Regions from separate parts of the Paenibacillus salivarius genome, predicted to be linked through region 1. Evidence: riboswitches for the same ligand, from Rfam matches in the RefSeq annotation. Region 1 holds a riboswitch; the other holds the start of a gene.

Evidence for each region. Region 1 has a riboswitch for S-adenosylmethionine ahead of metA (homoserine O-acetyltransferase MetA). Riboswitches for the same ligand answer to the same signal wherever they lie in the genome.
Region 2: it holds a riboswitch for S-adenosylmethionine, as region 1 does, so the genes downstream of both, ACSFXJ_RS21055 (methionine ABC transporter ATP-binding protein) here and metA (homoserine O-acetyltransferase MetA) in region 1, are expected to answer to the same signal.

What each region holds. Positions count from the first base shown of each region.
Region 1 covers NZ_CP195592.1:3,991,775-4,001,368, reverse strand. Annotated here, with positions in the region: gene modA (molybdate ABC transporter substrate-binding protein) at 1-213, shown strand, start outside; gene modB (molybdate ABC transporter permease subunit) at 216-884, shown strand; gene ACSFXJ_RS18480 (DUF3055 domain-containing protein) at 1,292-1,594, opposite strand; gene ACSFXJ_RS18475 (HRDC domain-containing protein) at 1,798-2,808, shown strand; gene corA (magnesium/cobalt transporter CorA) at 2,935-3,870, opposite strand; SAM riboswitch class I at 4,283-4,403, shown strand; gene metA (homoserine O-acetyltransferase MetA) at 4,489-5,424, shown strand; gene ACSFXJ_RS18460 (aminotransferase class I/II-fold pyridoxal phosphate-dependent enzyme) at 5,442-6,626, shown strand; gene ACSFXJ_RS18455 (trans-sulfuration enzyme family protein) at 6,623-7,789, shown strand; gene mqnC (cyclic dehypoxanthinyl futalosine synthase) at 8,196-9,332, shown strand; gene ACSFXJ_RS18445 (putative sporulation protein YtxC) at 9,453-9,594, shown strand, end outside.
Region 2 covers NZ_CP195592.1:4,547,426-4,557,019, reverse strand. Annotated here, with positions in the region: gene ACSFXJ_RS21090 (Cof-type HAD-IIB family hydrolase) at 1-734, shown strand, start outside; gene ACSFXJ_RS21085 (DUF456 domain-containing protein) at 868-1,350, shown strand; gene ACSFXJ_RS21080 (putative polysaccharide biosynthesis protein) at 1,367-2,995, shown strand; gene ACSFXJ_RS21075 (DUF2515 family protein) at 3,036-4,340, opposite strand; gene ACSFXJ_RS21070 (thioredoxin family protein) at 4,482-4,844, shown strand; gene ACSFXJ_RS21065 (COX15/CtaA family protein) at 5,067-6,038, shown strand; gene ACSFXJ_RS21060 (Cthe_2314 family HEPN domain-containing protein) at 6,102-6,812, shown strand; SAM riboswitch class I at 6,946-7,111, shown strand; gene ACSFXJ_RS21055 (methionine ABC transporter ATP-binding protein) at 7,211-8,236, shown strand; gene ACSFXJ_RS21050 (methionine ABC transporter permease) at 8,236-8,904, shown strand; gene ACSFXJ_RS21045 (MetQ/NlpA family ABC transporter substrate-binding protein) at 8,980-9,594, shown strand, end outside.

The sequences.
Region 1 (9,594 bases):
GCCGGGTTTGTTTACGAGAGCGATGCCAAGCTGTCCTCCAAAGTAAAAACGGCGTTCGTCATCGATGAAGCGAGCCATGCTCCCATCGTATATCCCGCAGGAATCATTGCCGCGACCAAATATTCCGACGATGCAAAGGAGTTTCTTGCATTTTTGCAAACTCCGGCCGCGCGCGAAATATTTTTGAAAAACGGCTTCACCGCCAGCGAGTAGCCATGGAAAGAAGCGATTTTTGGTCGCCGGTCATCCTGTCTTTAAAAATTTCGCTGCTGGCGGGCATCATCGCTTTCCTGATCGCGGGCTATGTCGCCTGGTTGATGTCCAAAGCCAAATTCCGGGGCAAAGTCGTCCTTGAAACGATATTTATGCTCCCCATGGTTTTGCCGCCTACGGTCGTCGGCTTCTTATTATTGATGATGTTTGGCCGGCGCAGTCCGATCGGCAGGTTTTTTGAGTTTCTTGCCGGAATGCCGATCGTGTTCAGCTGGGGGGCAGCCGTGCTTGCGGCGGCAGTCGTCGCCTTTCCGCTGGGGTACCAATCGGCAAAGGCCGGATTTTTGTCCACGGACAAGGATTTGCTGTCCGCAGCCCGGTCGATGGGCGCATCCGAACTGCAGGTTTTGCGTTATATCGCCGTTCCCCTGGCTAGGCGCTCCCTTATGACCGCTTTTATCCTGTCATTTACGAGAGCGCTTGGCGAGTTCGGTGCCACACTCATGATTGCCGGTAATATTCCGGGGCGGACGCAGACGCTGCCGACAGCGATTTATATGGCCGTGGAATCCGGCGAGACCGGATCCGCCTGGGCGTGGGCAGGCTTGATGATTTTGATCTCTTTTGTTCTGTTGGCCATAAGCGGCCCCCGGGCTGAAAGGGAAGAATGAATGATTCCGGTGTTCCTGGTTTGCGATATGCCGCACCGTTACGGAAAAGTGGGGACCGAGCGGACGCGTACGAACTCGTGCGTGTCCGTTTTGAATGCTGCGAATCCCCCTGGACTGCTCAAACAGAACAAACCCGCTTCGAAACATGCGTATTCCACATCCCAGTAAGGCGCTTCAAACCGTACACCCCCCGCGCGGACAGCTAACGGAACACACAGCCGCTCTTGCGCCTTTTTTCGTCTTTTTTCAAGTCTAACGGAACCAGAAGCTCTTATTTGACGAATTTCGATGAAATCCCTGTGCTATTAAAGCAAATAAAGGCTCCCAGTTCCGTTAGATTTGGTGGAACGTGATTTTTCGTGCTCATAGCGTCTTCCAGTTCCGTTAGGTTTTTTGGACAAAATCAGCTAGTCCGTAAAATAGGCATCGCCGACGACCTGGTACAGGAAAGTGCGGAGCTCGTTGCCTTCCTCTTCAGACAGTCCGTAAACATGCTCGAGATATCCTTCTTCCTCCAAGTCGTCGGTACCCAAAATAGCGGTTTTTCCGTTTTGGAGATCGGTGACGAGCTTTTTCCCGTAGAAACGGTTGGTCGTGGTTACGGCAAGATCGAATCGTTTGAGACTATGTCCGATAAACGTGACGAATCGGGTTGAAGTGCTTTCCGTGCTGTCGGATAGAAAATCAAGGTCCTTGTTTTGTTCGCTCATCATGAAGCCCTCCCAAAATGCTAAGTGTCTTCTGTCATTATAACGGAAAAATGATGCGTCTGGAACGAGACCCGATTGACAGCGTCGGAAAAAAATGGTATGATTAGGAATAACAGTATACGAATAGGGGAAGCACCTCTCTTGATGAATTCAGGAGGGGTGCTTTTTTTGTCGTTGCTGACAGTGTAGAAGGAGGTTAGAGAATGCGAATCGTATTTTTGAACAGCCTGGAAAAGAAAGAAGAAGGTGCAATAACCGGAGGTGCCCGCGTCTGGATCGGCGAAGAGGACGGCGTCTGGCGGATGGGTTGGAACGAATTGAGCGGGGCAGAGGAACAGGAGACCATTTGGTACGAAGGCGGGTCATGGTCGGAAATGCTGCATGTGTACCGCCACCGATTGGTCGTCAAGCTTGGCGAAGGCTATCGTCCGGTGATCGAAGGGATATGGGATGAGAGGGAGGAGTTTCACGGACGGGGGATGGCCGCGCAGAAGCTGTATTGCTATAGCGAATTGCATGAGAATGAAGGACTTTACAACGAGCTTTGCGCTTGGCGGCGGAAACGGGCGGCAACCGATCGCAAACCGCCTTACTTGATTGCCAATAACCGGCTGCTGCGGCTCATCAGCGTGTTCCGGCCTGTGACGACCGAAGAACTGCTTCAGCTCCCGGGGGTCGGGGAAGCGAAGGCGGCGGAATACGGGGCGGATTTGCTGGAAATGACCCAACCGCACGCGGTTGACCGGCCCGGCGGTTTTCCGCTCGACTGGGTAGGGGATGTCATCGATGCGGAGGAGCTCCGTTCCTGGTTTTATAAACAAAAGGAAGTCAAGTTCAGAATGGAAATGGAGAAATTCAGCGCCCGCCGGATGACGCTGGAAGCGCTGGCCCAGGGAGCGAACCTGGACGGCATCTGTACGCGGACCGGTCTGGACCGCAGAGAAGCCGTTGAATTGCTCGAGCAGCTTGAAAAGGACGGTTATACGACCGAAGCGCTGATTCAAACCGAGCTTCAAGCGATGCCGGTTCAGCAGCAAACCTCGGTATGGCAAGCGTTTGACGAATTGGGCGACAGCTTGCTGAAGCCGGTGCTGCAGCGCGTTTTCGACCAGGAAGCGATCGAAGAAGGAGGTCTTGACCAGCTATATGAACGTTTGCGTTTGCTGCGCATCTCTTACAGACGCCATAAGGAAAACGCGCCGAAAGCGGTATAGAAAGACTTTTGAGCACGGACTTTAAGTCGAACTAGAAACGAAAAATATAAGAAAAAAAACGCTGGTCTCCCTTGAATCGCGGTGCGGATTCGAAAGAAGAGCCAGCGTTTTATTTTGCAACACGTTCTAAATCCAGTCCCGCTTCCGGAACAAATAGTACATACCTGCACCGAGTGCGATCATAACGCCGAGTACGACATAATAGCTGTATTTCCAATGCAGCTCCGGCATATGGTCAAAGTTCATCCCATAAATGCCGGTTATCAGGGTCAGCGGGATAAAAATCGTCGTAATCGCCGTAAACACGCGCATGATTTCATTGGCACGGTTGGCGATGGACGCTTGATACGCTTCTCGCAAGTTTCCGACCAATTCGCGGAAGGTATCGAAGTTTTCGGATATTTTTACCGCATTCTCATAGATGTCGCTGAAGTACTTCTGCAGTTGATCGTCGATCAGGCGCAGATCCTTTTTGTTTAAAATATTGATGACTTCTCTTTGTGGGCCGAGCACTTTTTTGAGCCACAAAATTTCGCTTCGCAGCCCGATAATCTCATTCAGATGCGATCGTTTGGTATGAATGAGTATATCTTCTTCCAGCTTCTCGATTTTCGCCTCGATCCGGTCGCCGACGGTAAAATAATTGTCCACCACCAGGTCGATAAGATAGTAAAGGAACCGGTCCGGTTCACTGACTTCCTGCTCCCAGAGGATCGGTTTAACGGCGCGAAGCTCGTTGATTTTTTGCTTGGTCACTGTAATGATATAATGCCGTCCCAAAAAAACGTTCAGCGCGCGAAGAAAGATTTCTTCGTCGTCATAACGGATGCTGTTGACTACGATAAAATAATGATTGTCATATGTTTCGATTTTAGGACGCTGTTCATCCTCGGAAAGACAGTCCTCCACCGCAAGATCATGCAGCGAGAACAGCGGCTGCAGCAGCTCGAGATCCTCGACACCGGCGTCGATCCAATAAAAACCTTGCTCGGGTGCTGTTGTTGTCGTTTCAACGTCTTCCACCGGCGAAAAAACACCGGAGACGACATGACGGATTTTCATACGGTTCACTCCCCTTTCCGGCCGGTTAAAGCCGGTTATGCTTCATTGCCTTCACGGCACGGGAAAGGGATCAGAGGCGAAAGACGCCGAATAAGGCGTTTTATTCAAACACCGGGAAAAGAAAGCGTCCCTGCTTATGTCCGCCCGGACGCCTGCTGATCGGTTTCCTATGCTGTTCTTGTTTCTGGTTGATGCTCTGCGGACTCGGGTCGCCTTCCATTCTCGGATCACCTCTTTTTAGACAAATTTCTTCATTAAACACTTGTCTAGTATAACGCCGGGGCACAAAATGTTTCAACCAAAAATCATGTGGACGAACTTCTGACGTATGGCTTGTTAAAACGGTGATTTCATGTATAATGGAAATCAGCAACTTAAATTTGAATCATCACAACCGCATATCGAGACGATTTTCTTATCAAGAGTAGGTGGAGGGACTAGCCCGATGATACCCGGCAACCGGCGATACTTCGCACGGTGCTAATTCTTGCAGAGCCGTAAAGTTAAGCGACACGGCTTCTGAGAGATGAGAGAGGCGCATTCAGGAATAAATGATGACCTTTCTCTTTAGAGTAAGGTCTTTTTTTCATACTACCAGACGTTGAAGGAGTGATGATGATGCCGATTAAAGTACCGGATCATTTGCCGGCGATAGAAGTATTGTCAAGCGAAAACATTTTCGTCATGGACGAAAGCAGAGCCTATCATCAGGACATCCGCCCATTGCGGATTGCCATTCTTAACTTGATGCCGACCAAGGAGACGACCGAAACCCAAATCTTGCGCCTGCTCGGGAACACTCCGCTTCAGGTTGAAATCGTACTGCTCCATCCAAGATCCCATAAGTCGAAAAACACCTCGGCTGAACATCTTGAAATGTTCTACAAAACCTTCGACGAAATCAAAGGACGCCGGTTTGATGGGATGATCGTAACGGGAGCCCCGGTCGAGCAGCTTGATTTCGAAGAGGTCAATTACTGGGAAGAGCTCAAAGAAATTTTCGAATGGAGCAAAACCCATGTCACCTCAACCATGCACATCTGTTGGGCTTCTCAAGCGGGACTTTACTATCATTACGGGGTTCGCAAGGTTCCTCTTGAGAAAAAATGCTTCGGCGTATTTTGGCATAAGGTCAACAGTCCGCATGTCAAGCTGCTTCGCGGGTTCGATGAAGCTTTCCAAGTGCCGCATTCGCGACATACGGATGTCGTCAGGGAAGATATAGAGCGGGTACCGGAGCTTGAAATTTTGGCGGAATCCGACGAAGCGGGCATTTATCTCGTCGCTTCCCGGGACGGCAAGCAAATCTTCGTGAGCGGACACTCCGAGTACGATCCGTGCTCCCTGAAATGGGAATACGACCGGGACGTCGCCAAAGGGCTTGAAATCGAAATCCCATTGCATTACTACCCGAATGATGATCCGTCGAAAACGCCGGTGTCGACATGGAGAGCCCATGCCAATTTATTATTCTCCAATTGGCTGAACTACTATGTGTATCAGGAAACCCCGTTTGACATCGATCAAATGGCCGAATTTATATACGAGATTTAGATTGGAGGATATTAATCATGGCAGAAAACAAATGGCATATGGAAAGTAGACTAGCGCAAATCGGATCCGTGGAGGAACCGGTCACCGGTGCGGTAAACTATCCGATTTATCAGGCGACGGCGTTTCGCCATCCGAGACTCGGGCAAAGTACGGGGTTTGACTACGCCCGCACGAAGAGCCCGACCCGGACAGTGCTTGAAGAAGCGTCCGCAAAGCTGGAAAGCGGCGATGCAGGCTTTGCGTGTAGTTCCGGGATGGCCGCGCTGCAAACGGTATTCAGCCTGTTTTCCCAAGGCGATCATCTGATCGTTTCGCTTGATTTATACGGGGGAACCTACCGGCTGCTTGAACGGATATTATCCCGTTTCGGCATCAGTGCATCCTACGTGGACACGAACGACCTGGACGCCCTGGAATCGGTCCTCAAGCCGAATACGAAGGCGGTATTCATCGAAACGCCGACCAACCCGCTGATGATGATTACGGATCTTGAAGCGGTAAGCTGTTGGGCGAAGCGCCATCAGCTGTTGACCGTTGTCGACAATACGCTGCTTACGCCTTATTTTCAACGGCCGCTTGAGCTTGGGGCGGACATTGTCGTACATAGCGCGACAAAGTATTTAGGCGGACATAACGATGTGCTTGCCGGCTTGATCGTGACGAAAGGCGAGGAATTATCCAAGGAAATAGCCTTTCTGCACAATTCGATCGGCGCGGTGCTCAGCCCTTCCGACTCCTATCAGCTTATGCGCGGGATGAAGACTCTGGCACTTCGCATGGAGCGCCATGAGAGCAATGCGCTGGCCGTGGCGGAGTATTTGCTGAAGCATCCGCAAATTGCTGAAGTATACCACCCGGGGCTCTCGGATCATCCGGGTCATGAGATTCAGAAGAAGCAAGCCAGCGGGAATACGGGGATTTTTGCATTTAAGGTGACGGATGCCCGTTATGTCGAGCCCGTGCTTCGCAACCTGGAACTGATCGCTTTTGCGGAAAGCCTTGGCGGCGTGGAGTCGCTCATGACCTATCCGGCGGTGCAAACCCATGCCGACATTCCGGTGGAAATCCGGGAAGCGGTTGGCGTGGACGACCGGTTGCTCCGGTTTTCGGTCGGTATCGAACACCCCGACGATTTGATTCGGGATTTGGGGCAGGCGCTCGAGGCTGCGCGGCTTGAAGTTGAAGGAGGACAAAACGAATGAGCGATCAAGGGGAGAAGAAACCGAAGTTTGAAACGAAGCTGATCCATTTCGGAGCGGAAGTGGATGAAGCGACAGGGGCTTCCAGCGTCCCGATTTACCAGGCATCGACTTTTCATCATCACGATATTTTCAATCCGCCGGTGTATGATTACAGCCGTTCCGGAAATCCGACCCGGCAAGCCCTTGAGGATTATATCGCGGTTTTGGAGGGCGGAGAGCGGGGATTTGCGTTTGCCAGCGGCATGGCGGCGATCTCCACGACCTTCATGCTTTTTTCCGCGGGCGATCATCTGATCGTGACCGAGGACGTATATGGGGGAACCTATCGGCTGCTGACGAATATTTTAAGCCGGTTGAACATCGAGGCTACGTTTGTCGACATGACGGATTTCGAAGCGGTTAAAAGTGCCCTTAAGCCGAACACGAAAGCCGTGTACATGGAAACGCCGTCCAATCCGACTTTGAAAATTACCGATATCGCCTTGATCGCCGGATGGGCTCGTGAAAATAACTTGCTCAGCATCGTGGACAATACGTTTATGACGCCATACTATCAGCGGCCGATTGAACTTGGCGTCGATATCGTCCTGCACAGCGCCACCAAGTTTCTTTGCGGGCATAGCGACGTGCTGGCGGGTCTCGCGGTCGCCCGGAACAAAACGCTTGCCGATCAATTGAAATATGTGCAAAACGGGCTGGGGACGGTGCTCGGAGCCCAGGATTCCTGGCTCTTGATGCGGGGGATGAAGACGCTTGGAGCCCGGATGGCGCAGAGCGAAATCAGCGCTCGCAAGCTTGCCGATTGGCTTAGCCGCCGCGAAGATATTGCAGCCGTCTTTTATCCCGGCCTTCCGGAACATCCGGGGCGCGAAATCCATGAACGCCAGTCCCCCGGCGGATACGGGGCGGTCGTTTCGTTCGACGTCGGTTCGGGCGAACGCGCCAAGCAGGTGCTGAGCAAAGTGAAGCTTCCGCTTGTCGCCGTCAGTCTCGGCGCGGTCGAGAGCATTCTTTCGTATCCGGCCATGATGTCTCATGCATCCATGCCGCAGGAGGTCCGTCACGAGCGCGGGATTACCGACGGCTTGCTGCGCTTCTCCGTCGGCCTTGAAGATGTGGACGATCTGATTGCCGACCTGGAGCAGGCGTTTGCGGGGCTGTAATACATCAAACATAAATGTTTTGGCGAGCCAGGAGATTTAACTCTCCTGGCTCTTTTTGTTAACAGGTTTGCCTGTTAACGGAAGCTATGGCCGCTAATTCTCTGGGAAGGATCTTTTCGTTAGGCTTAACGGAACGAGAAACTTTTATTGAACGGTATTCAAGATGAAAACCGGCGTATAATCACAAATAGGGTCCTCCCGTTCCGTTAGATTTTAAGAATCGCCCGTTTTCGTTCGATTAAAGGTGCTTAGTTCCGTTAGCTTGCGTTGGCGGGAGAAAACGCGCGTCGGTCTGCCGGTTAGGGGTTATTTTCTGCAGGCGATTGTGATAGGATGATCTTATTGAACTTTTTGGAAGTTAATTCTTTTATAATCTTATTCCATGGGGTACGAGGAGGCAGCGAATATGACTGCAATAGACGCAATTTTGGAAAAGGCGCTGCAAGGGGGGCGTCTCGATCTTGAAGATACGATCGCTTTGTTTGAATCCGATGAGGTGGAAAAAATCGGCCATACGGCGAATATTTTGATGGAACGAAAGCATCCGGAACCGATTACGACGTTCGTCATCGGACGGAATGTCAACTATACGAATGTGTGCGATGTGTACTGCCGGTTTTGCGCGTTTTACCGCCGTCCCGGTTCGGAGGAAGGCTATGTGCTTCCCGACGAAGTAATTTTTCAAAAAATCCAGGAAACGATCGATGTCGGCGGTACCGAAATTTTGATGCAGGGCGGTACAAACCCGAATCTTCCGTTCAGCTACTATACAAACCTGCTGAAAGCCATCAAAGAGAGATTCCCGGATATTACGATGCACTCTTTTTCTCCGGCCGAGATTATGAAGATGGTGGAAGTATCGGACGGCCTGACTTTGGAGCAGGTGGTACGCGAAATTCATGCGGCCGGCCTGGACTCGCTTCCGGGCGGCGGCGCCGAAATCCTTGACGACCGCACGCGCCGGAAAATCAGCCGTGCAAAAGGCTCCTGGCGCGACTGGATGGATGTCATGCAGACGGCGCACCGGATCGGCATGAACACGACGGCAACCATGGTCATCGGATTCGGCGAATCGATGGAAGAGCGTGCCCTTCACCTGCTCCGCGTCCGCGAAGCTCAGGATGAATGCCTGCAGAACGGCTATCCGTCGGAAGGATTTCTCGCATTCATTCCATGGACGTTCCAGCCGGACAACACCAATTTGAAGGTGGAGCGCCAAACGCCGGAGTCTTATCTGAAAACGGTGGCGATCAGCCGGATCGTACTGGACAACATCAAGAACCTGCAATCGTCCTGGGTGACGATGGGACCGGAGGTCGGACGGTTGTCCCTGCAATACGGCTGCAACGATTTCGGCAGCACGATGATCGAGGAGAATGTCGTTTCGTCCGCCGGCGCCACGCATAAGGTGAATATCGAGTCGATCCTGTCCATTATTCGCTCGGCGGGAAAAACGCCTGCTCAGCGCAATACGAAATATGATATTTTGCGCGTTTTCCATGAGGATTCGAAAGTAGAACGCGACTTTATTATGCAAAACTAAGTTTATCCGGCGAAAAATTCTCCAGCCCGGATTGGCAAACCTGGCTATCTTTCCATGGCCCGCCTCCGTATATCCGTTTCCTTCGCACCATATACTTTTGGAAACGAAAGGGGTGGGCTTATGGATTTTTTTTCGCTTAGGATGAACCTGAAAGCCGAACACTCGGGACAGCAGTTCCTTGCTTATATTTACGGAGCCGGAAGCGATGTACATAGGGGAGCCGCCCGGACGGATCTTCGTTATTCACCGGACGGGAAGGTCA
Region 2 (9,594 bases), 560 kb from region 1:
AGTATAAATTGCTTGCATTGGATATGGACGGAACTCTTCTGAACGATAATCACCAAATCTCGCCGGAGACGGAAAAATGGATTCACAAGGCAGCCGCGGCAGGGGTCCACGTCTGCTTGTCGACCGGCAGAAGCTACGATGAAGCCGCCCCGTTCGGCAAACAGCTGGGACTGGAGACGCCGATGATTACCGTAAACGGCAGCGAAGTGTGGAAATCGCCCCGTGAACTGTATCGCCGGGAATTGTTCGACAAAGCGATCATCGCCAAGATGTACGCGATTGCCCAGGAGCATCATGTCTGGTTTTGGGCTCATTCGGTAGAAGGCAGCTATAACGAGAAAAATTGGAAGCTTTCGCTGCTGGACACGGACCAATGGCTGAAATTCGGATATCATACGGAAAATGCCGAGGTTCGTCACCGGATATTGATGCAGCTTCAGGATCTCGGCGGCTTGGAAATTACGAACTCGTCGCCGTACAATCTGGAAGTGAACCCGGAAGGGATCAACAAGGCCAGCGGCATCCGGACCGTCTGCAAACTGCTCGGGATCGACATGTCGGAAACGGTGGCGGTCGGCGACAGCCTGAACGATCTCGCGGCCATTCAAGCGGCCGGACTCGGCGTGGCGATGGGGAATGCGCAAGTAGCGGTTAAGGAAAATGCGGACGTGGTGACCGCTTCGAACAATGATGACGGCATCGCGCATATTATTCGCGACTATATTTTGATATAACAAAAGCGGAGGTTATGGGCAGGTGAACTTTAGGAGTGCGCAGCTGCTAGCGGCAGCAAGCCGGCAGGTGACGTACGGAGGGGGAGCCTAACGCATAACCGGAGCGACTTTAAAGGAGAGTGGTCCTGATATGCTGGATGTGCTTGGCTGGATCCTGGTCATCGCCCTGTTCGTGATCGGGATGGCGGGAGCGATATACCCTGTTTTGCCCGGCGTCATTGCGATTTATTTCGCTTTTTTCGTGTACGGCTGGTTCTTTTCGTTTGAACCTTTCGGCTGGTTTTTCTGGATCATACAGACGCTTATCGTCATCGCCCTCCTGGTGGCGGATTACGCCGTCGGGGCATGGGGGGTCAAAAAGTTCGGGGGCAGTAAGCTATCCGTCTGGCTGAGTACCATCGGCATTATCATCGGGCCGTTCGTCATTCCGGCTTTCGGTCTGATCCTGGGGCCTTTGCTCGGGGCGATGATCGGAGAACTCATCAGGGGCGAAACATTGAACAAGGCCTTCAAAGTCGGGGTCGGTTCGGTCGTCGGCCTGTTCAGCAGCATTGTCGTCAAAGTGTTGCTTCAGCTCGTCATGATCATTGTTTTCTTTATATGGATCATCTTCTAGAAAGAAGGAATTGTCTTTGTCTAAGAAAGAATCGTTTATTAAAGGGACGCTGATTTTGGCGGGGGCGGCACTCATAGCGAGGGTGCTTGGCTTATTCCAGCGTGTTCCGTTAGAGCATATACTCGGAGAAGTGGGTAACGCATCGTATTCACAAGCTAATGCGGCTTATTTTCTGCTGCTTACGCTGGCTACTGCGGGAATTCCAAGCACATTAAGTAAAATGGTATCGGAACGCCATGCACTTGATCGTCCCGAAGAAGCCAGACGCGTATATCACGCGGGGTTGATGTTTGCCGCTACCGCGGGTGTAATCATGTTTGTGTTACTCTACATTTTTGCACCTGCCTATGCTAAAGCATCCGGCGTACCGCAGTCGGCAATAGCGATGCGTGCTTTGGCGCCTGCATTGCTTCTTTTTCCGTTGATTGCGATCATTCGGGGCTATTTGCAGGGGCGCAACATTATGATTGCCGGCGGGGTTTCCCAGGTTATTGAACAAATCGTGCGGGTCATTACGGGGATTGCGCTTGCGTTTTTGTTTTATCATTGGGGATATTCCGGGGAAAAGATTGCGGCTGGAGCGACATTTGGTGCCGTTCTCGGTGGAGTTGCCGCACTTCTAGTCATGGTGGTTTATAATTTTAAGGTCCGGGGCAAGGATCGGGCGGACGGAATATTGACTGCCGAATCCGCGGAAAAACGCGTCCCCTATTCAAAAATTTACACCGACATATTTAAGTTATCAATTCCGATAGTACTGACTGCTCTAGCGGTGCCGGCGGTCAATATGATCGATAATTCGATCGTTCAACCGCTGCTTAGGGGGCAGCTTGGCTGGAATCAAGCTACTTATATTTTGGGAATACTCGGAAACCGCGGACAAATGATTGCGGGGATTCCGCCGATTTTGGCTATCGCACTTAGCCAGTCGCTGGTGCCGATTATATCCGCCGCGTTTGCCCGGGGAGACCATGAGCATTTGCAAAAACAGGTTACTTTGGCCATGCGGATTTCCATTTTGACCGGGATGCCTATCATTGTTGCGCTCTGTTCGGCTGCTTATTCAGTGAACGGATTGCTCTTTAGTTCCCTTGACGGCAGCGGTGTCGTAGCGATTTGCACGGTGATGACGATTTTTCAGATTACGATGATGACCAGTAACTCGATTTTGCTCGGGATTAATAAAGCAACAAGGTCCATGGTGCATGTGGCGATCGGAGTGGCAGTCAAACTGATCGCAAGCTTGGCATTAGCCCCGTTGTGGGGGATTTACGGTATCGTGTCAGCTACGGGACTATGCTTCTTCGTAATTACAATGTTGAACGTGTACACGATGAAAAAAATCGTACCATTCTCGATCATGGGAAACCGGTGGATCGGGTTCATATTGACGGTGGTCGTGCTGGGCGGCGCAGGTTATGGTCTGAATCAGGCCGGCAACCAAATGGTTTCGCTCATGCCTGACCGGCTCGCCTACTTCCTGACCTGCGGTATCGTCGGCGTGGCGGTTGTCGCGCTCTATCCGGTGATGCTGGTCCTGCTGCGCGTGGTGCGCAAGGACGAGCTGTCCAGCTATCCGGGGCCGCTGCGTAAGCTGCTGTCGCCGCTTATGCGGCTGCAGCGTTCGGGTGAGCAGGCCCGGTAACACGATGGAGGCCGCTCCGGCTTAGCGCGGAGCGGCCTTTTTAGTCCCCCGCCGCATCGTGGGCGAGGGCGGCTTTGACGATGCCGCCGCGGTGTTCGCGACTGATGTCGCAGAGCAGCGGCGGCTTCGGCGCGCTGATGCCGTCCAGCGCGCTGTGGTCCGTGAGCCAATCCTCCCTGGAGATTGGCTCGTAGGGCGTGTCGCCCCAAGCGTCCAGCAGCTTGGGGCTGTAAAGGCGCGCGCCGGGAGGCAGCGCCTCGCCGTCAAGAAGCTCTGACCCCTGCCTAGGGGCGGTCAGAGCTTCTTCTTTATTGGCCGTGAACAAGTCCGGCCAATAGTCCGCGCGCGAGCCGCTGTGCGGCACCCGCTCGGCGAAGCGTTGCGCGCCGTCCTTGACGGCGCGCAGGCCCATCAGCATCGCGTACAGGCTTTTGCCCAGCGCGATGCGGTCCGGCAGGCCCGTGAAGTCGGACACGACGCGCCCCGCCAGGCGGTGCACTTCGTTGCGGCCCGGCCTGCCGTCATCCTCGGGTATTTCCTCCAGCAGCGGAAATACGACCTGGTTCATCCCCGCCAGGCTCTGCAGATGAAAAGCCGGCTTTTCCGTAATATGCTTTTGATAATACGGGTGGCGGATGACCCGCTTTTCGATATAATTCTGCTCGTTGATAATCAGTCCGACCGTCAGCAGCGCGCTGCCCCGGTCAATCCAGAACCGCTCCCAGAACGGACGCATGAACCGGGACACATGGAAATAGGGAAGCAGATGGAAATGGCTCGATCCGAGTTCGCGGCTTCTCATGTAAAGGAGCAATTGCGGATAGGCGTCCTGAAAGATCAAGGCGTTGCTCCGTTCAAGGAACCGATAATAGGAACGTTTCTCCTTTTCGTCCAACAAGTCGGCCATTCTGCCGCGCAGGTCCGTCATGTTCCAGCCGGCGTTCCGGGACACCATATGGGCAAGAAACGCCCAGTGCAATTCCGGGTAGGCGCGATAACAAGCGAGATACGCCTCGGTACGCGTAATATTGCTGCTGATGGCGCGGCGGGTCGCGAGCGAGATTTCCTCGGCCAAAGTAAGGTCGGCCTTGCTCCAGGACTCTTCGAGCGAGGGACGGGCAACCGGGCCTCGCCGAAGCAAGTCCTCGATTTCAGCAGTAACCGTGCGCGACGAAGCGTCATTCCAGTCCAGGGGAATCCGTTCCTCGCGCAGCCGGCCGGATTCGGCAATGCCGGCGGCTGTGCCCTTGAAGGCTTTGCCGATGAGGGACGGCAGCCGGCTTATCATTTCCTTTAGGCCCGTGTTTTCCGGCATACGCTCTGGTTCACGAGGACTTTGTTTCATGAAGAAACCTCGCTTTCTAACCGATTGGAAACTTCCTATCCTCAGTATGGCCAAAAATTTGACTTCCACTCCGCATTTTGGTTGACTAAAAAGAGAATACATGAAGTATTAATTCGGATCACGAAAGGAGCAATCAAACCTATGAAGCAGGTACAAAGCGCAGCCGAATTCAATGTAAGCATTCAATCCAGCAGCCTTGTCGTCGCCGTATTCAAAGCCGATTGGTGCGTGGACTGCAAGTTTATCGATCCTTTCATGCCGGAAGTCGAAGAGAAGTACAAGGACCGTCTGGTACTGATCGAGGTGGATGTCGATAAAGTGGGCGACGTCAGCCAAGAGCAGAACATTTTGGGAATTCCGAGTTTCGTCGCTTACGCGGATGGCCGGGAATTGGTACGGTTCGTGAATAAGCTCCGGAAATCGCGCGAGGAGATCGAAGATTTTCTGAACAAGGCGCTCGACGTATATCATACGCTTCGCGATACGGCGGAAAGAAAAGAATAGAACTTTCATGGTTTGGAAGATGGGCAAATTGAACGTTCATCTTATATAAACTAAAATGAAAAAACTCACATCGCCCCCGGACTTTCCGGGAGGCGATGTTTGCAATTGTGAACTTTCTGTCACAGATTGTCTATGAATCGTCCCATACTATCGGGTATAATGAAACCGGGTACATTCATAATTTGTACATATTTTATATTCTGATATAGCGGGTGAAACGTTTTGAATACGAAGCAATTAAAATGGCTAAGCTATCTGTCCTGCTTTGTCATGTTTCTGGCTACTCTGGGCGGGAGTGTCGTAACCAAAACCGAATCAGGACTCGGCTGCGGCAACGATTGGCCGCTCTGCCACGGAAAATTCGTGCCTGCTCACACGATCGCCTCCATGATCGAATATTCGCACCGGGCGATCAGCGGCGCGGCGGGACTGCTTTCTCTCGGCGCTTTCGTCGCCTTTTGGCTGTACCGCAAACAGCGTAAAGATTTGCAATTCTATTCATTCCTGGCGCTTGTTTTCGTCATGGTCCAGGCCTTCATGGGAGCAATGGCGGTCGTGTATCCTACGTCTTCCGCGGTAATGGCGCTTCATTTCGGCTTCTCCCTGATCGCGTTCGCCAGCTCGGTGATGCTTGTGCTCGGCATCCGCGAAGACGAAACAAGGGAAGCTCAAATGCCGGCGCCACCGCGTTATAACGTTTCCCGGGGCTTCCGCAATCTGACCTGGGCGGCCACGGCGTACACGTATATCGTCGTTTATCTCGGCGCTTATGTGAGCCATACCGATTCCGCGGGAGGCTGTTCGGGCTGGCCGCTTTGCAACGGGGACCTGATACCCGAACTCTCGGGCGGAGTCGGCATCGCCTTCACTCACCGGGTGGGGGCGGCCTTGCTGCTCATCGTGGTTGCGACCGTCGGCCACTTCGCCTATCGAAAGCACCCGGGCAACCGGGAAATCCGCAGTTTGGGCGTAGCCGCCACCGTCCTTGTAATCGTCCAGGTACTGACGGGGGCAAGCATCGTATTCACGTTGACCAATTACGAGGTATACCTGTTCACCTCGCTTGCTCATATCATCGTATTGGCGGCCCTGTTCGGCGTGCTTAGTTATTTGTCGGTCAGAACGTGGCAGTTGAGCAGAACAAACGAAGGCTTGCCGAACACGCCTAAAGCTTCGTCCATCATTGAAGAATGAGGGCCGGCGGTTTCGGGAAGGGTTAAGGAAGCGCATTTTTCAGAGGGAAGTGGAGGAAACAACATGCTGCGAAGCCTGCTCGGCGAACCGCCAAGGCAAAATGAAGGATTGCTCGGAGAGGCCATCGATGCGATGATCCGTACAACGAAGCTCTTGCAGAAGGAGACGGAGAACAGCCAGGATCCGACGCGCGATTTGCGGAAGCTGGAAATTTGGACGCTCGGCTTGATCTCCTCCCTGGACGAGCTGGAGCAATGTTTGCACGCCGCCGGCTTTTTTCGTAAAAAGGTTGTGCACGGATTTGTGGATGACATGGATCCGGCGGAGCGCGGGGATTATGCCAGGTATGTATTTTTTTATAAAGACGGATTCATTCGAGTATTTTCGACGCTGGATAAATTGGGAACGGTGCTGAACGAGCTTTTTGATCTCAAAACGTCGAAGGTCAAGGCGCATTTTTCTTACTTTACCGTTCTCCGGCAATTCCGGTACATGAAGGTGCATCTGGACCTGGGCGACCGGTTGACCCGGATCAAGGAGGAGCATAAAGAGGCTTTGGGCGTGTTAAGACGGCGCCGGAATACGGAAATCCATTACATGAACTCGGAAATGAAAGACGACCTTTGGCAGCGCCAGCAGACGTTGCAGGGAAAGATCGAGCTGGAGGATCTCGACCAGCACTTGCGCGACCTGGAGCAAGGATTTAAGATGGTGTGCGAAACGCTAAAGACGGTTTTCGAATATACGAATCAGCGCTGGAGAAAAGGATTGTAGATTGCGTATTTTTTCCTTTGACAAAAGGGCCTAAAGCTTCTATACTCTAAAATAGTTTCTGAAATATTCCATAACGTTTATCATATTACTTTCAAGTTCAAAACGTCGGATTTTTGAACATAACTTTATATTTTTCTTATCGAGAGAGGCGGAGGGAAAGGCCCGATGAAGCCCAGCAACCGATTCGAATCCTGGTACAGGCCGGAATTATCCGGATGACGGCGGGAACGAGTGTCATGGTGCTAATTCCTTCAAAACCGCGTGGTATAATAATATATCCCGGTTTTGGCAGATGAGATGGCATTGTCTTTACGTAAAGAGAGCCCTCCGAATCTGCGGGCTCTCTTTTTGGTTTTTGCGAAATTTCTCGAAATTTGTAGAGTAGGAGGCTGACCGTTGTGATCGAACTGAAACGGCTCACTAAAATATACGGCAGCAAAAAAAAGACGACCACCGCGTTATCCGGATTGAATTTGAAGGTGAACAAAGGGGAAATCTTTGGGGTAATCGGTCATTCCGGGGCAGGCAAAAGCACGCTGATCCGTTGCATCAATTTGCTGGAACGCCCGACGGAAGGGGAGGTTTGGGTCGGAGGCGTCGAACTGACGAAACTGGGCAAGCGCGAGCTTCAACAGCAGCGCCGCAAGATCGGCATGATCTTTCAGCATTTTAATTTGCTGTCATCGGCCACCGTATTCGACAATGTCGCCTTTCCGCTGACGCTAAGCGGTACGCCGAAAGCCGAGATTCAAAAAAAGGTGGATGAGCTGCTGACCCTGGTCGGTCTGGAGGAACACCGGAATAAATATCCGTCCCAGCTTTCCGGCGGACAAAAACAGCGCGTCGGCATTGCGCGCGCTTTGGCCAGTGATCCGGACGTGCTGCTTTGCGACGAAGCGACCTCGGCGCTTGACCCGCAAACGACCGATTCCATATTGAAGCTGCTTCTTGATATTAACCGGAGGTTTAACCTGACGATCATGCTGATCACGCATGAAATGCACGTCATTCAGAGCATTTGTGACCGGGTCGCCGTCATTCATGCAGGCGGCATCGTGGAAGAAGGACCCGTTACCGAGGTTTTCCTGAAACCGAAACATGCGGTCACAAAGGAGTTCATCAACCGGGATGCAACGATGGAGGCCGGGGAAGAAGGCTTGAAGTTGGCGGCATCGGTTCCTCATCCGGCCTGGTCCAAGCTGGTGAAAATTACGTTCCTCGGAGCCAAGACGTACGAATCGGTATTGTCCCAGGTCGTCAGGGAAACCGGAGTCAATTTCGCCATTTTGCAAGGAACGATTTCGACGATTAAGGACATGCCGTACGGCAAGCTCACGGTGTCGTTTGAAGGAGAAGACGAGATGGTCGAGCGCACGCTCAAATTGCTTAAGGAAAGGGATCTTGATGTGGAGGTGATCGGTTAATGGGCGACTTGGATTTTTCCAAAATCGACTGGTCCGAAATGGGGACAGCCACGACGGATACGCTGCAAATGATGGGTTATTCAACCCTGTTGACGTTTGTGATCGGCCTGCCGCTCGGCGTCCTGCTTTACACCTTTTCCCGGTCGAACTCGGCGGTTCTCGGTTGGGTATACCGGGTTCTGTCGCTGATCGTCAATATCATCCGTTCCGTGCCGTTCATTATTCTGGTCGTCGCCTTGATTCCCGTAACACGGGCGATCATGGGCGTTTCCTCCGGGGTGGAGGGAACGATCCCGCCGCTCGTGATCGGGGCTGCTCCGTTTTTCGCCCGCTTGGTGGAAACGGCCTTGCGCGAGGTGGACCGCGGGGTGATCGAGGCATCGCATGCGATGGGCGCCACTTCGTTTCAGGTCATCCGCAAGGTGCTCCTGCCGGAATCGCTGCCCGGATTGATCGCTGCGATGACGATTACGGCGGTAACGCTCGTATCCTACACGGCGATGTCGGGAATGGTCGGAGGCGGCGGACTCGGCGACTTGGCGATCCGTTACGGATACTACCGTTACGAATCGGAAGTGATGATCGTATCCGTCATCTTCATGGTCATCCTGGTGCAGGCGCTGCAAATGCTGGGCGACCGATTGGTAATTTATTTTACGCGGAAATAAGGAATTACTATATATAGAGCTTCTGAGATTCACGTCCTTATTTTAAAAAAAATATTATTGGGAGGGCATACTGTTATGAAAAAATGGACACTTTCGTTGTTGACGCTGGCTTTGGTTTTGGTGCTTGCGGCTTGCGGCAGCAACAACAAGGCAAACGACAACTCGGCCGCCGGAAATACGCCGGCTGCGGAGAACAACGCGGGGAACAAGGAAACTTCCGCCGAACCGGTTAAACTGGTCGTCGGTGCAACGGAGCCTCATTCGGAAATCCTTGAATTTATCGCGCCTAAGCTGAAAGAAGAAGGCGTGGAGCTCGAAGTTAAAGTATTCACCGACTATGTACAACCGAACGTTCAAGTATTCGAAAAACAACTGGATGCGAACTACTTCCAGCATCAGCCATATCTTGACGAGCAAAACACGCAAAACAATTTTGACCTTGTATCCGTCGTTGGCGTGCATGTTGAGCCGATGGGCGCATATTCCAAAAAGCTGAAATCCGCGGATGAAATCGCGGACGGCGCGAAAATCGCCATTCCGAACGATCCAAGTAACGGCGGCCGCGCTTTGCTGCTGCTTGAGAAGCAAGGTTTGATCAAGCTGAATCCGGAAGCCGGCATTCTGGCTACGCAAAAGGACATTACGGAAAATCCGAAAAACCTGAAATTCATCGAAGCCGATGCCGCGATG